Regions from separate parts of the Paenibacillus anseongensis genome, predicted to be linked through region 2. Evidence: predicted binding sites of a transcription regulator. Region 2 holds the regulator's gene; each other region holds the start of a gene.

Evidence for each region. Region 2 encodes LexA, which represses DNA repair genes until DNA is damaged. Its sites were predicted from a motif close to CGAACATATGTTCG; they were not measured.
Region 1: a site for LexA is predicted at 2,403-2,416, ahead of recA (recombinase RecA). Genes of this name have one in related genera too.
Region 3: a site for LexA is predicted at 2,733-2,746, ahead of GON05_RS20365 (YhjD family protein). Genes of this name have one in related genera too.

What each region holds. Positions count from the first base shown of each region.
Region 1 covers NZ_WSEM01000016.1:735,753-740,190, reverse strand. The annotation lists gene rimO (30S ribosomal protein S12 methylthiotransferase RimO) at 1-437, shown strand, start outside; gene pgsA (CDP-diacylglycerol--glycerol-3-phosphate 3-phosphatidyltransferase) at 434-1,021, shown strand; gene GON05_RS19615 (competence/damage-inducible protein A) at 1,063-2,313, shown strand; gene recA (recombinase RecA) at 2,486-3,529, shown strand; gene GON05_RS19605 (regulatory protein RecX) at 3,609-4,298, shown strand.
Region 2 covers NZ_WSEM01000033.1:138,098-142,535, forward strand. The annotation lists gene GON05_RS30800 (aminopeptidase) at 1-1,196, shown strand, start outside; gene lexA (transcriptional repressor LexA) at 1,514-2,131, opposite strand; gene GON05_RS39495 (LysM peptidoglycan-binding domain-containing protein) at 2,285-2,671, shown strand; gene GON05_RS30815 (DUF896 domain-containing protein) at 2,812-2,994, shown strand; gene GON05_RS30820 (HAD family hydrolase) at 3,038-3,829, shown strand; gene GON05_RS30825 (1,2-dihydroxy-3-keto-5-methylthiopentene dioxygenase) at 3,906-4,438, opposite strand, start outside.
Region 3 covers NZ_WSEM01000016.1:880,003-884,440, reverse strand. The annotation lists gene recG (ATP-dependent DNA helicase RecG) at 1-387, shown strand, start outside; gene GON05_RS20380 (alpha-L-fucosidase) at 602-1,915, shown strand; gene GON05_RS20375 (DUF1294 domain-containing protein) at 2,003-2,269, shown strand; gene GON05_RS20370 (stage VI sporulation protein F) at 2,330-2,617, shown strand; gene GON05_RS20365 (YhjD family protein) at 2,765-3,136, shown strand; gene GON05_RS20360 (DNA polymerase IV) at 3,133-4,401, shown strand; gene GON05_RS20355 (YhjD family protein) at 4,398-4,438, shown strand, end outside.

The DNA.
Region 1 (4,438 bases), on a different contig from region 2:
CGCTTCGGACTTCCCTTATTGTAGGGTTCCCAGGAGAAACGGAAGAAGATTTCCAGAACTTGAAACAATTTGTTCGTGATGTACAGTTCGATCGCCTTGGCGTTTTTGCCTATTCCAAAGAAGATGATACGCCGGCGGCGCGTTTGCCGAATCAAGTGCCTGATGATGTGAAAGAGTATCGTGCGAATGCGATCATGGAAATTCAGAGAGAAATTTCGAATATCCGCGGCGGACGCCGTATCGGTCAAGAAATTGATGTATTGATTGAGCGGTACGATGGCAGAAGTGATGTGTATATTGGACGTTCTCAATTTGATGCTCCCGAGATCGATGGGGAAGTATTCGTTTCGAATGGTAAACTGACGATCGGTGAACTTGCCAAAGTTCGTATTACCCACTCTTATGAGTTTGACTTATCTGGGGAGGTAATTGCATGAACCTGGCCAACCGCATCACCGTGGCGAGGATTTTACTAGTACCGATCATCATGTTTTTTCTGTTGATTAAGGTAAAATTCCCTCATATACGGATTGAGGAATTTAGCATTACGTATAACCAAATTATTGCTGCTACTATTTTCATTATTGCAGCGAGCACAGATAGTTTAGATGGTTATATTGCCAGAAAACGCAATTTAGTAACCAATTTAGGCAAGCTGCTTGATCCCTTGGCGGATAAGCTGCTTGTTACGGCTGTGCTCGTTTCACTAGTGGAAATGGGTAAAGTAGATGCTTGGATCGTCATTGTTATTATCAGTAGAGAATGGGCTGTAACTGGTCTTCGCCAGATTGCTCTGCTGGAAGGCACAGTGATGGCGGCTAGTAAGTGGGGGAAAGCAAAGACGGCAGCTCAGATTACAGCCATCATAGCGCTACTTATCAATAATTTTCCGTTTACGTTTGTGGATTTCCCTTTTGATGTTATAGCAAGTTGGGCAGCGGCCATCATTACGGTCTACTCAGGTATCGAGTATTTTGTGAAAAATAAACATGTCATAGACTTTTCAGAAAAGACACAATAGGGCTTCCTATTGGTTTTTTTCTATTCTAGGAGGATGCTGGGATGAAAGCAGAAATCGTTGCTGTTGGAACAGAGCTCTTGCTTGGACAAATTGTTAATACGAACGCTCAATTTCTTTCCAGGGAGTGCGCCGCAATTGGTGTGGACATCTATTTCCAGACCGTAGTGGGCGATAATGAGCAGAGATTGCTGGAAAGCCTCACATTAGCCGCCTCCAGAGCCGACGTGGTCATCTGCACAGGTGGTTTGGGTCCAACACAGGATGACCTTACAAAAGATGTCCTAGCGGCTTACGTAGGCCGTCAGTTAATCATTCATGAGCCGTCGATGAACGCAATCACCCAGATGTTTCAATCACGCGGGATACATATGGTAGAAAGCAACAGGCGCCAAGCGTTAATGCTTGAGGGCAGTGATCCATTACATAACGAAACAGGATTGGCCGTAGGTGTTGCCTTCACGTTTGAAGGAACTCATTTCATTCTTCTGCCTGGACCGCCCAAAGAAATGAAGCCCATGTTTACCAACTATGCGATTCCTTGGCTGCGTGCGGTTATGCATGATGAAGTTCCGCTTTATTCCAAAATGCTCAAATTTGCCGGCATCGGAGAATCTAATTTAGAGCATCAATTAATTGATTTGATTCAAGCACAATCGGACCCAACCATTGCTCCATATGCCAAAGAAGGCGAAGTGACGATTCGTCTGACGACTCGTGCACAAACGGCGGAAGAGGGCGAACGCAAGCTGTTTGCGACGGAACAAGAAATTAGAAGCCGTTTAGGCCAGCATATTTACGCGGATCAAGACGTACCGATTGAAACAACGGTTTTGAAAATGCTGGATGAACGCAAGCTGTCGCTTGCAGTTGCTGAGAGCTGCACAGGCGGTTTGCTCAGTGATTTAATAACTTCAATACCCGGGAGTTCGAACTCGTTCCTAGGGGGCATTATCTGTTATTCCAATGCGCTTAAACATAAGCTTCTCGGTGTTCCAATGGAGGTGTTGGAAGGCGAGGGTGCGCCAGGTGCTGTTAGCAGCGAAACAGCGGTTATCTTAGCAGAGAGTTTGCTCACGACTACGGGAAGTGACTTTGGCATTTCCGTAACCGGTGTAGCCGGTCCTGGCTCGTCTGAAGGCAAACCTGTCGGGCTTGTATATATTGGATTTGCGCAAAAAAACGCGGAGACACAAGTCATTACGCTGCAGCTTTCCGGCAACCGGGAATCGATTAAACATAGATCCGCGAAGAGCGCGCTCTACCACCTTTGGAAACAGTTGAAAGAAAGCTAGAGTTCGCATATAATCAAAGAAGTGTTAACGGAAGAACCGTAACAAAGCGATAACTTTGTTACGGTTTTTTGTTTGTTCGCGAAAAAAAACGAATGTATGTTCGAAAAAGTACTTGGCAAACACCCCGAAACAAGTTATCATATACCTATAATGATAGAAGGAAGTGAGTGTTTTGACAGACCGTCGCGCAGCACTTGATAATGCATTACGACAAATTGAGAAACAGTTCGGTAAAGGCTCCATTATGAAGCTTGGAGAATCAACGCATATGCAAGTTGAAACAATTTCAAGTGGAGCGTTAGCCCTTGATATTGCTCTAGGAATAGGTGGATTCCCACGCGGAAGAATTATTGAAGTATACGGACCTGAATCTTCAGGTAAAACAACAGTAGCGTTACATGCGATCGCTGAAGTTCAAAAGGTTGGCGGACAAGCTGCATTTATCGATGCAGAGCACGCGTTGGATCCTTCTTATGCAAGTAAGCTCGGCATTAACATAGATGAGTTGTTACTCTCTCAACCTGATACGGGTGAGCAAGCACTAGAGATCGCAGAAGCGCTTGTAAGAAGCGGCGCGGTAGATATTATCGTTATCGACTCTGTAGCGGCGCTAGTACCTAAAGCAGAGATCGAAGGCGAAATGGGAGACTCTCACGTGGGTCTGCAAGCACGTTTGATGTCTCAAGCACTTCGTAAGCTTTCTGGTGCGATCAACAAATCGAAGGTTATTGCGATTTTCATTAACCAATTGCGTGAGAAAGTCGGCGTTATGTTCGGAAACCCGGAGACAACTCCTGGTGGCCGTGCACTGAAGTTCTATTCCTCCGTTCGACTGGATGTTCGTCGTATAGAAACAATTAAGCAAGGTAATGACATGGTCGGTAACCGGACGAGAATTAAGGTCGTTAAGAATAAAGTAGCTCCTCCGTTCAAACAAGCGGAAGTAGATATTATGTACGGTGAAGGCATTTCACGTGAAGGCAGTATCATTGATATCGGAACTGAGATGGATATCGTGAATAAGAGCGGAGCCTGGTATTCTTATGAGGGCGAACGTTTAGGCCAAGGTCGTGAAAATGCTAAACAATTCTTGAAAGATAACAAGGCAATCTCCGAAACGATTGAACAAAAAATCCGTGAAAACAGCAATTTAATTATTGCTGTCGGACCAAATGTAGACGAGGAAGACGATGAGTTAGAAGCGGCTTTCGAGTAAGATTCGATTATATATCATAACGTGAAGCACCTTAAACCTTAGGTTAGGGTGCTTTCGTGCATGAAAGGGGCTAGAAAGCTTGGAGCAGGAAGAACAACAGATTTCTATCATCACATTAGTGGAGAAACAGAAGCGGGGGAAGCACCGCTATAACATATTTTTGAATGAGGAGTACGCGTTTTCCGTTCACGAAGACATTCTGATTAAGCATCGACTAGTCAAAGGAGAGAGCGTAGATCTCCAAGATATTGAGAGAATCATTCAAGATGAAGAACGGAATAATGCGTACATGAAAGCTTTGCGAGCGATTGGCCGGAGACCGCACTCATCGAGCGAGTTGAAACGCAAGCTCAAAGAATCAGGTTATGAACCACCCATTATCGAATGGGTGATTGAGAAGTTAGCTTCGCAAAATTATCTGAATGATGAAGAATTTGCCAAAATGTGGACGGACAGCCGGATTATTTCTCAAAAGAAAGGCCGTAACCTCGTTCGTCAAGAGCTGCAGCAAAAAGGCATCGATAAAGAGTTGGTTAAACATGCAATGGAGAACATCAATCAAGAAGATGAAATAGCTGGAGCCATGAAGCTTGCTCAAACGAAATGGAAGCAAACCTCTGGCGAGGCTTTTGATAAGAAGAGAAAGACGGCAGCTTTTCTAATGCGCAGAGGGTACACGGGCGCCGTAGTGACGAAAGTACTTAGTCAGTTGAGCAGCGAGCCGAGTGAAGATGATTTCGAAATCCATGATGATACCTTCGATGATTAATGTTGTTAAATAATAACTGAAATTACTTAACAATATGAATGAATAAAAGGGCATGCAGTTGGGCATGATGATCTTCTCATGGACAATCGCTTGACAAGCTTCTTCGACAAAAGATAAAATAACAGTGTATATTTTCATAA
Region 2 (4,438 bases):
TGGTAAAAATTGGCGTTAATTTGACCAAAGGTCAAGACCTAATGATTGAGTCACCAATGGAATGCTTGGACTTGACGCGCCTAATTGTTAAGAAAGCTTATGAGGCTGGTGCGAACTATGTGCAGGTGAACTGGCAGGATGATTTCCTGACGCGTGCGCGCTTAGAAACGGCTCATGATGATGCACTCTACTACTACCCGGTGTGGTATACGGATATGTTGGAGCGTTTTGTTGAGAATGGCGGAGCACTTCTGAATATTAAGGTGCCAGATCCTGATTTGTATGCCGGTATTGACCCTGGTGTGATTTCCAGAGCTTCCAAGGCGATGGCAACAGCACGTTCTAAGTATCAAAAATACGTAAGAACGAGCACGTTCAGCTGGTGCTTAATTAAAGCACCGACAACTGCATGGGCTTCCAAAGTTTACGCGGATCTTCCTGAAGAAGAGCGGATGGATGCGATGTGGGACGCTATTTTTCGGTTCAATCGTGTATATGAAAACGATCCGGTTAGTGCATGGCGTGCACATATTGAGCAGTTGAAGCGCGTTCGCAAGGTGCTGAACGATAAACAATATGCAGCGCTGCAGTACCGGGCTGCAGGGACTGATCTGCGCGTAGAGCTGCCAGATGGCCACATTTGGCTTGGTGGGGATAAAGCGAACGCGAGCGGGATTCGCTTTGTTGCGAATATGCCGACGGAAGAAGTATTTACGATGCCCAAGCGGACAGGTGTTAACGGGACGGTAACAAGTACCATGCCGCTGAATGTGAATGGCGCATTGGTCGATAAGTTTTCGTTCAAGTTCGAAGACGGCAAGGTTGTAGATTATAAGGCAGAGGTCGGCCATGAGCATTTGACCAGGTTATTGGAAATGGACGAAGGCGCTCGTTATTTAGGCGAAGTCGCGCTTGTTCCCTATGATTCACCGATATCCAATCTAAAACGGATTTTTTATAATACAGGTATTGATGAAAATGCCTCCTGCCATCTTGCTTTGGGCAGCTGTTATCCAATCAATATGAAGGATGGGGCTTCTTTATCCAACGAGGAGCTGAAAGTAAGAGGCGGGAACACAAGTCTGATCCACGTGGACTTCATGATCGGGACGGCTGATCTTGAGATTGACGGTGTGCTTCAGGATGGTAGTTTGGAGCCTATTTTCCGTCAGGGGAATTGGGCGCTTGCATTTTGATTCGTAAGAAAACCGGGGGACGAATTGTCCTTCGGTTTTTTGTCTTTATAGGGGGAACTATAGTCCCTTATTTGCCAGAAGAAGCACATTATCCACTAGGTAAGGGGATCTACAGTTCGCTATTTTGTTGATTTCACTGATAGGACGATTGTTGGACGTCAAATAAAGGCCTGTAGTTCCTCTTCGAGATTACAATGGCTATTTTTCTCCAAATAGAGTACTACAGTTCCCTTATCCTGTTTCGTGGATCCTTAGCTGGATTCGCGCGCACCTAAAAAGGACCATCAGGCAGATCCACCTGACGGTCCTTCTTATTCTTACATATCGCGGAATAATCCGATGACTCGGCCTAGAATCGTAACATTTTTCAGTAGAATCGGCTTCAAAGCTGAGTTTTCCGGTTGAAGGCGGATATGATCCTTCTCTTTGTAAAAACGCTTGACCGTCGCTTCGTCGTCTTCCGTCATCGCGACAACGATGTCACCATTGTTCGCTGTTTGCTGCTGCTTGACGATGACATAATCTCCGTTATGTATGCCGGCTTCGATCATACTGTCTCCCATGACGCTAAGCATAAACACATTGTTATCTCCGACCATGCTGACTGGAAGAGGGAAGTAGTCTTCGATGTTCTCTGTCGCCGTAATTGGCACACCGGCGGTAACTTTACCTACGAGTGGTACGCGTGCAACGGAAACAGCGAAATGAGTCTCGGCACCGTCTAAGCCAAGAATCTCGATAGCGCGAGGTTTGGTTGGATCACGACGAATCAAACCTTTCTTCTCAAGACGCTCCAAATGACCATGTACGGTTGAACTGGAGGCTAGTCCGACAGCCTCGCCGATTTCGCGTACGGAAGGCGGGTAACCCTTATCTTTCACTTCGTTCTTAATGTATTCTAAAATAGCTTGTTGACGCTGCGAAATCTTACTCAATAGTTATCACTCCAATACTGGGAATCATTACCCAAAGTATAACATAGAACCCGAGTTCGTACAAACATAAGTTCGAATAAATCGTTGACTCAAACATGTGTTCGTGTTATTCTAAAAACAGAACAAATGTTTGGGGGATGATTATTCATGTATATGGCCTACTCACACACTACCAATTCACGCACGCCTCATAGATCAACTGCCGCGTCCAAAGGGATTGCAACCAAATCACGTAATACGAAAACAATCATTCGATTTCTTTTTATTGCATTAATTCTGGGGACTGTGTTCTCATTCGGTGCCATGGTACAAGCTTATGCGGCGGCGTCTTCGCCGACGGGCAGTGTATCCAATCACGTTGAAACTAAGAAAGTTGTCCAGGAGCAAGTTGTCATTCAAGAGGGGGACACGCTCTGGGGTATTGCGACTGCTCATAAGAAAGACGGAGAGAACATTCGTTCTTATATAGATGAGATTAAGACGAAAAATCATTTAACTACGAGTGCCTTGAAAGAAGGACAGGTTTTATTGCTCCCTTAATCATTACTTTCCTATAGAATGGAAATAGACGAATAGAGGCCAGGAATTATTCCTATGCCTCTTTTTGCTGTTTTCTTGACATTCCACTAGAGGGATGGCAAAGTAATAGTCATATTGAATTTTTGAACTGGAGGATCACTATGAGTGACAGTATGGACAAAACCATCGAACGCATTAATGAGCTTGCTCGTAAAGCGAAAACCGTTGGCTTATCGGATGCGGAAATCGATGAACGAAATGAATTGAGAAAAAAATATATTGAGGCTTTCCGAGGCAATCTTAAAGTTCAACTTGATTCCATCAAGTTCACGGACGAAGAGTAGTTGCTTTTTCACATAGAAACAACATTCAAAGGGGAAATGAATGATGACGTTGAAGGCTGTACTTTTTGATTTAGATGATACGCTTTTGTGGGATGACCGCAGTGTACAAGAAGCTTTTGAAGCAACTTGCGCGGAAGCAGCGAAACACGCGGCAGTGAATCCGGAAGAATTGGAAGCCGCTGTTCGTAAAGAAGCTCGTGCTTTATACGAATCCTATGAACCTTTTCCATTCACCAAAATGATTGGCATTAATCCATTTGAAGGGCTTTGGGCTAATTTCACACAAGGTGAAAATGAGAATTTTCGCAAATTGGAGGCACTAGCACCAGGTTATCGCACGGAAGCGTGGACTCGCGGGCTTCGCGCGTTAGGCGTAGAAGATGCAGAGCTGGGGTACAAGCTGGGCGAGCTTTTTCCTGCTGAACGACGCAATCGTCCCTACGTTTATGAAGAAACTTTCCGTGTGCTGGACGCATTGAAGGGTAAGTACAAGCTGCTTCTCCTAACAAACGGATCACCTGATCTTCAAAAAGAAAAATTAGCTGGTGTGTCAGCTATTACGTCCTATTTCGATCATATTGTCATTTCCGGGGAATTTGGAGTGGGTAAACCGGATGTTTCTATTTTCCACCATGCGCTGGAACTTCTGGGAATTCATGCGGAAGAAGGGATTATGATCGGTGATAAACTGACGACGGATATTCTTGGTTCCGGACGTGTAGGTATGCGCAATATTTGGATCAATCATCATGGACTACAAAGTGGAGATGAGATTGTTCCTGCGAATGAGGTATCGCGTTTAGAGGAAGTTTTACCGATTATCGCTAATGCTTAATACTGCATAACGAAAAGCCCAACGGCGGTTTGGACAAGATGTCCTGCGCTGTTGGGCTTTCTTCTAAGATAAAGTATTAGGCTTTGATGAAAGCTGGATCTTCCACGTTATAAGCGACCCATCCATCTTTTTCAATGAAAAGACGTACGGCAACGATTTGACGATTATCCATCAGTGTAAAGAAGTGGTTCGTGTTCTCAGGAACCGAAATGACATCCCCTGGCTCAAGTTCAACATCGAAATAGCCAAGTTCTTCGGATTTAATGATGAAGATCCCTTTACCGGAAACGATAGCGCGAATCTCATCTTCTGTGTGTGTATGAACTTGCTCAAATTTCTTAAGCAGTTCTTCAATATTCGGTGTAGCATCGGAAAGGGAGATTACATCCCAGATTTCGTAACCGCGTCTAGCCGCCAAATCACGGATTTCCGGCTCATACGTGCTGATGATTTGAGCTTTTTCTTCATCATTCAGTACGAATTTCTCGCGCAGTGCTTCAGGAAGCTTGTTCGCATCCCAATGTTCATATACAACTTCTTGGCTATCCAAGAAGGCTTTGACTTGCTCTTCGCCTTCGATTCGTTCATTCGTATTGCGAATTCTAATTT
Region 3 (4,438 bases), on a different contig from region 2:
GACCGCTTCGGCCTGTCGCAGCTGCATCAGCTGCGCGGGCGGGTTGGACGCGGCGAGCACCAGTCCTTCTGCGTGCTCATCGCCGACCCGAAGACGGAGGTCGGCAAGGAGCGCATGAAGGCGATGACCGAAACGTCCGACGGCTTCGAGATTGCCAGGCGCGATCTGGAGCTGCGCGGGCCCGGGGACTTCTTCGGCACGAAGCAGAGTGGGCTGCCGGAGTTTCGCATCGCCGACATGATGGCGGACTTCGAAGTGATGGAGCAGGCGCGTGATGACGCTGCTGAGCTCGTCGCCGATTCCTCCTTCTGGACAGGCGCTTCCTTCATCCCTCTGAGAGCTTATTTGGAGCGTGCCCATATTTTCGATAGTGAAGTGCTGGATTAAACAAAACGCTAGGATAGACTGAGGATAAATGTCAGTCATGATCCTAGCGTTTTTTTGCAGATAGAATGTTAATTATATCCTAACAGAGGTTAGTTTCGTACCTGTCTATTGCCCATCAGTCTTAGTAGAATAAACCTATAGGGCTTAGTGGGCTCACCGCTCGAAAGAGGACCTTGGGAGCGCCTAGCATTTTAATAGCGAAAGGTGTGTAGAGATGACAAATCCGATTATTCAAGAACGAACAGAGCGCACGCAGTGGTTTTTGCAGGATCGATTCGGTATGTTCATTCACTGGGGATTGTATGCGATTCCAGCTAGAGGGGAATGGGTTCGCAATGCGGAGCGCATTTCGGTAGAGGACTATCAGCCGTATTTTGATGAATTCGACCCAGTTCGCTATGATCCTAAAGCATGGGCGCGCGCAGCCAAACAAGCAGGGATGAAATATGCGGTATTGACGGCAAAACATCATGATGGTTTTTGCTTATTTGATAGCGCTCTCACGGAATATAAATCAACGAACACCAAAGCCGGGCGAGATTTAGTGCGGGAATTTATTGAAGCATTTCGGGCGGAAGGCTTGAAGGTGGGGCTCTATTATTCGCTAATTGATTGGCATCATGAGGATTATCCGGCTTATGGAGATCGCCACCATCCGATGCGGGGGAACGAGAGTTATGCCAGAAATCCGGAGACGTTCGACAGATATTTGCAATATATGCACGGGCAAGTCAAAGAGCTGCTCACGAATTATGGCAAGCTGGACATCATGTGGTTCGATTTCTCCTATGATCAGATGAAGGGGGAGACCTGGAAAGCAACCGAGCTGATGACGATGATTCGGTCTCTGCAGCCGCACGTCATTGTAGATAACCGTCTGGACGCAAGCGGCGAGGAAGGCGGAAGCATTTATACGAACAATCCGCTCAGCTATTCGGGCGACTTTGCTTCACCGGAACAAATCATTCCACCGCAGGGTGTGACGGATCACGAGGGCAACCCTATTCCATGGGAAGCTTGTATTACGCTAAATAATAACTGGGGCTATGCAGCTCAGGATTTCCAATATAAATCCCCGACTACCGTTATTCGGAAGCTGGTAGAGTGCGTCAGCAAAAACGGTAATTTGCTCTTGAATGTCGGTCCTAATGCGCTCGGCGAGATTCCGCAGGAGTCATTGGACATTTTGTCGGAGATTGGCGATTGGGTTCAGAAAAATGGGAACAGCATTTACGGCTGCGGGCAAGCTGATTGGCCGAAACCGGAATGGGGCAGGTATACGCAAAAGGGCAATCTGCTGTATGCCCACTTGTTCGAAGAAAGCGTAGGTCCCATCAATTTGAACGGTTTGGCTGGTAAAGTGAAGAAAGCCAGGCTGCTATCGGACGGTTCCGAAGTCTTCTTAAGCCGCCCTTGGAATGCTGCACAGTATCCGGATGATGCGTTCATTAGTTTCGGTAGACCGGAGCATTCGAGCTACCCGCTGCCGGATAAGAGGGCGACAGTTGTAGAGCTTACGCTGCTGTAATTTTGAAATTAACATTTGACCAGGCTCCCATTCGATTTTAAGATAATAGTAGTCTTATTATTATTTTGGAAACGAAGGTGCCCTCATTTGACTTATTTTCTTGTTTATTTACTGCTGATGAATATCGTTACTTTCATAGAGATGGGGCACGACAAGGGACAAGCCAAAAAAGGCGGACGCAGAGTCCCTGAGAAGCGGCTGTTTATGTTTGCTGCACTTGGCGGCGGGATTGGCGGTTGGCTCGGCATGCGGGTTTGGCGGCATAAGACGAAGCATACCTCATTCGTTATCGGGATGCCTTTGCTTGTTGCGCTAAATTGTATATGCGTTATTTTGATCGCCATTTATATGTAGTCAAGATTATGTTCGTATCCTCATATGTATAAAGCATGACGGGACATCGGAGGTACGAACATGAGTTATCAGCTGTATGGCATCGATCCTGCGTTGATTGAGCGAGTCAAGTTCAAATTAAGAAACCCGGCGATCAAGGAACGCCTCATCATGCTGCTGCAAAGCGTTACGAAGGCTGATTTGCAAAATCGTATGAAGGTCACGCAGCTCATCGGGATTGCCTCCGGCATTCTCGGCGAGAATCTGACCAACTTCCAAGCGAATCAGATTTTGGAGTTCATTCTTTCCCAAAAAATCGATCCCTCGAACACGTTTCACTTAATCAAACTGTGGACGATGTTTCGATAAGCTATTCCCAAAATGCCGCCTGCAAGGTCTAAGCGACCTGGCCAGGTGGTATTTTTTTACTTTTCAAAAAAACCACTTGCATAACGAATACGTGTTCGGTATATAATAAGTAACACGAATATATGTTCGCATATGGTGGTGAAAAATATGAGTGTTCATGCAAGAATTGAGACAGAAGAGGATGTTCAAATTATTAAGGAATATACGCTGCTGCCCATTTTGCTCGATATGTTGGCAAGGGATATGGAGGAGCTCAAGGTTTATAAGGATAAAATTGTGTATAATCATATTCTTTTTTACCTCAGAGAGGTGGAGACCGCCATTTATCCTCAATTACAAAGCATTAAGAGTGTTATGAAGAAAAGAGATATTAAAGTCATTCACACCGAAATGAATGCGTTAGGCATTAATGTCGAGTACAAAGTCCGAGGCTACATCCATCACTTCACGATGCTTCGCAGCTTGGTTAAAGCAGAACTGATGACTACGCTGATGAATATGCGGGGGGGATTACGGTGAGCAAAGGAAAGGAACGGACGATATTCCTGGCGGATTGCCAGAGCTTCTACGCAAGTGTAGAGAAGGCGGATCATCCGGGAGTCAGGGATAAACCGGTTGCGGTCGCGGGAGACCCTGCTTTGCGTTCTGGCATCATTCTGGCTGCCTGTCCCATCGCCAAATCATTTGGCGTTTCCACGGCGGAGCGGTTGGGGGAAGCGCTCAAGAAATGCCCGGAACTGGTCGTTATGCGTCCGCGCATGCAGCATTATATTGATGTTTCGCTTATGATTACTAAAATATACGAAGAATTTACCGATCTTGTTGAGGTTTTCAGTATTGATGAGCAGTTTCTGGACATTACGGCAAGTTTGCCTGTTTTCGGAGACCCGGATACGATTGCGATGGCCATTCAGCGGAAGGTGCTGCAGCAAACGGGCGTGAAAGTCCGCATAGGGATTAGCTCGAATAAAATTCTGGCGAAGATCGCGACCGATATTTGGGCTAAAAAGAATGAGACAGGCATCTTCACGCTGCGCCCGCCCGCCGTTGAGGAGTACTTATGGGCGCAGCCTGTAAGTAAAATGTTTGGTGTCGGTTCACGGATGACCGCGCATTTTACCAGACTCGGCATGTATACGATCGGGGATGTGGCAAGAACGCCGCTTCCGCTGCTCAAGGACAAATTCCGTGCCCGATTTGGCAAGCAATCCGACATTCATGCGGAAGTTATGTGGCGAACAGCGAATGGTTTGGATGACAGTCCGGTCACGCCCGGTACGTTCGATACGCCTCCGAAGTCTATAGGCCATATGATGACTCTCCCTAGGGATTATGCGGAATCCGCTGAGGTGGATACGATCCTGCTTGAGCTTACTGAAGAGGTATGCCGCGATTGCCGACGCAAGGGATATATGGCGTCCATTGTGACTGTTAGCTGTATGTGCAGCCCGTTCGATGCTCCAACAGGCTTCTCACGCCAAATGAAGATGCCTGACCCTACGAATCACACTAGAACAGTTTTTCAAGCTGTTAAGAAGTTGTTCTACAAGTTCTGGGACACGATGCCCGTCCGCCGGGCCGGTGTGATGTTAAGCCAATTCGTTGACGATGACACGTATCAGCTTACGCTTTTTGAAGATCAGATCAAGGCGAGGGCACTTGAGAAAGTAACAGACAGCCTCAAGGACCGATTCGGCAACGCAGCGATTGTGCGGGCTTCCTCGCTCACGACAGCCGGTCAAGCACAGAACAGAGCGCTCAAAATCGGGGGGCACTATAAATGAGTAAGAAACTGGAAAAGAACGGTTTGTGGGAGTCCAG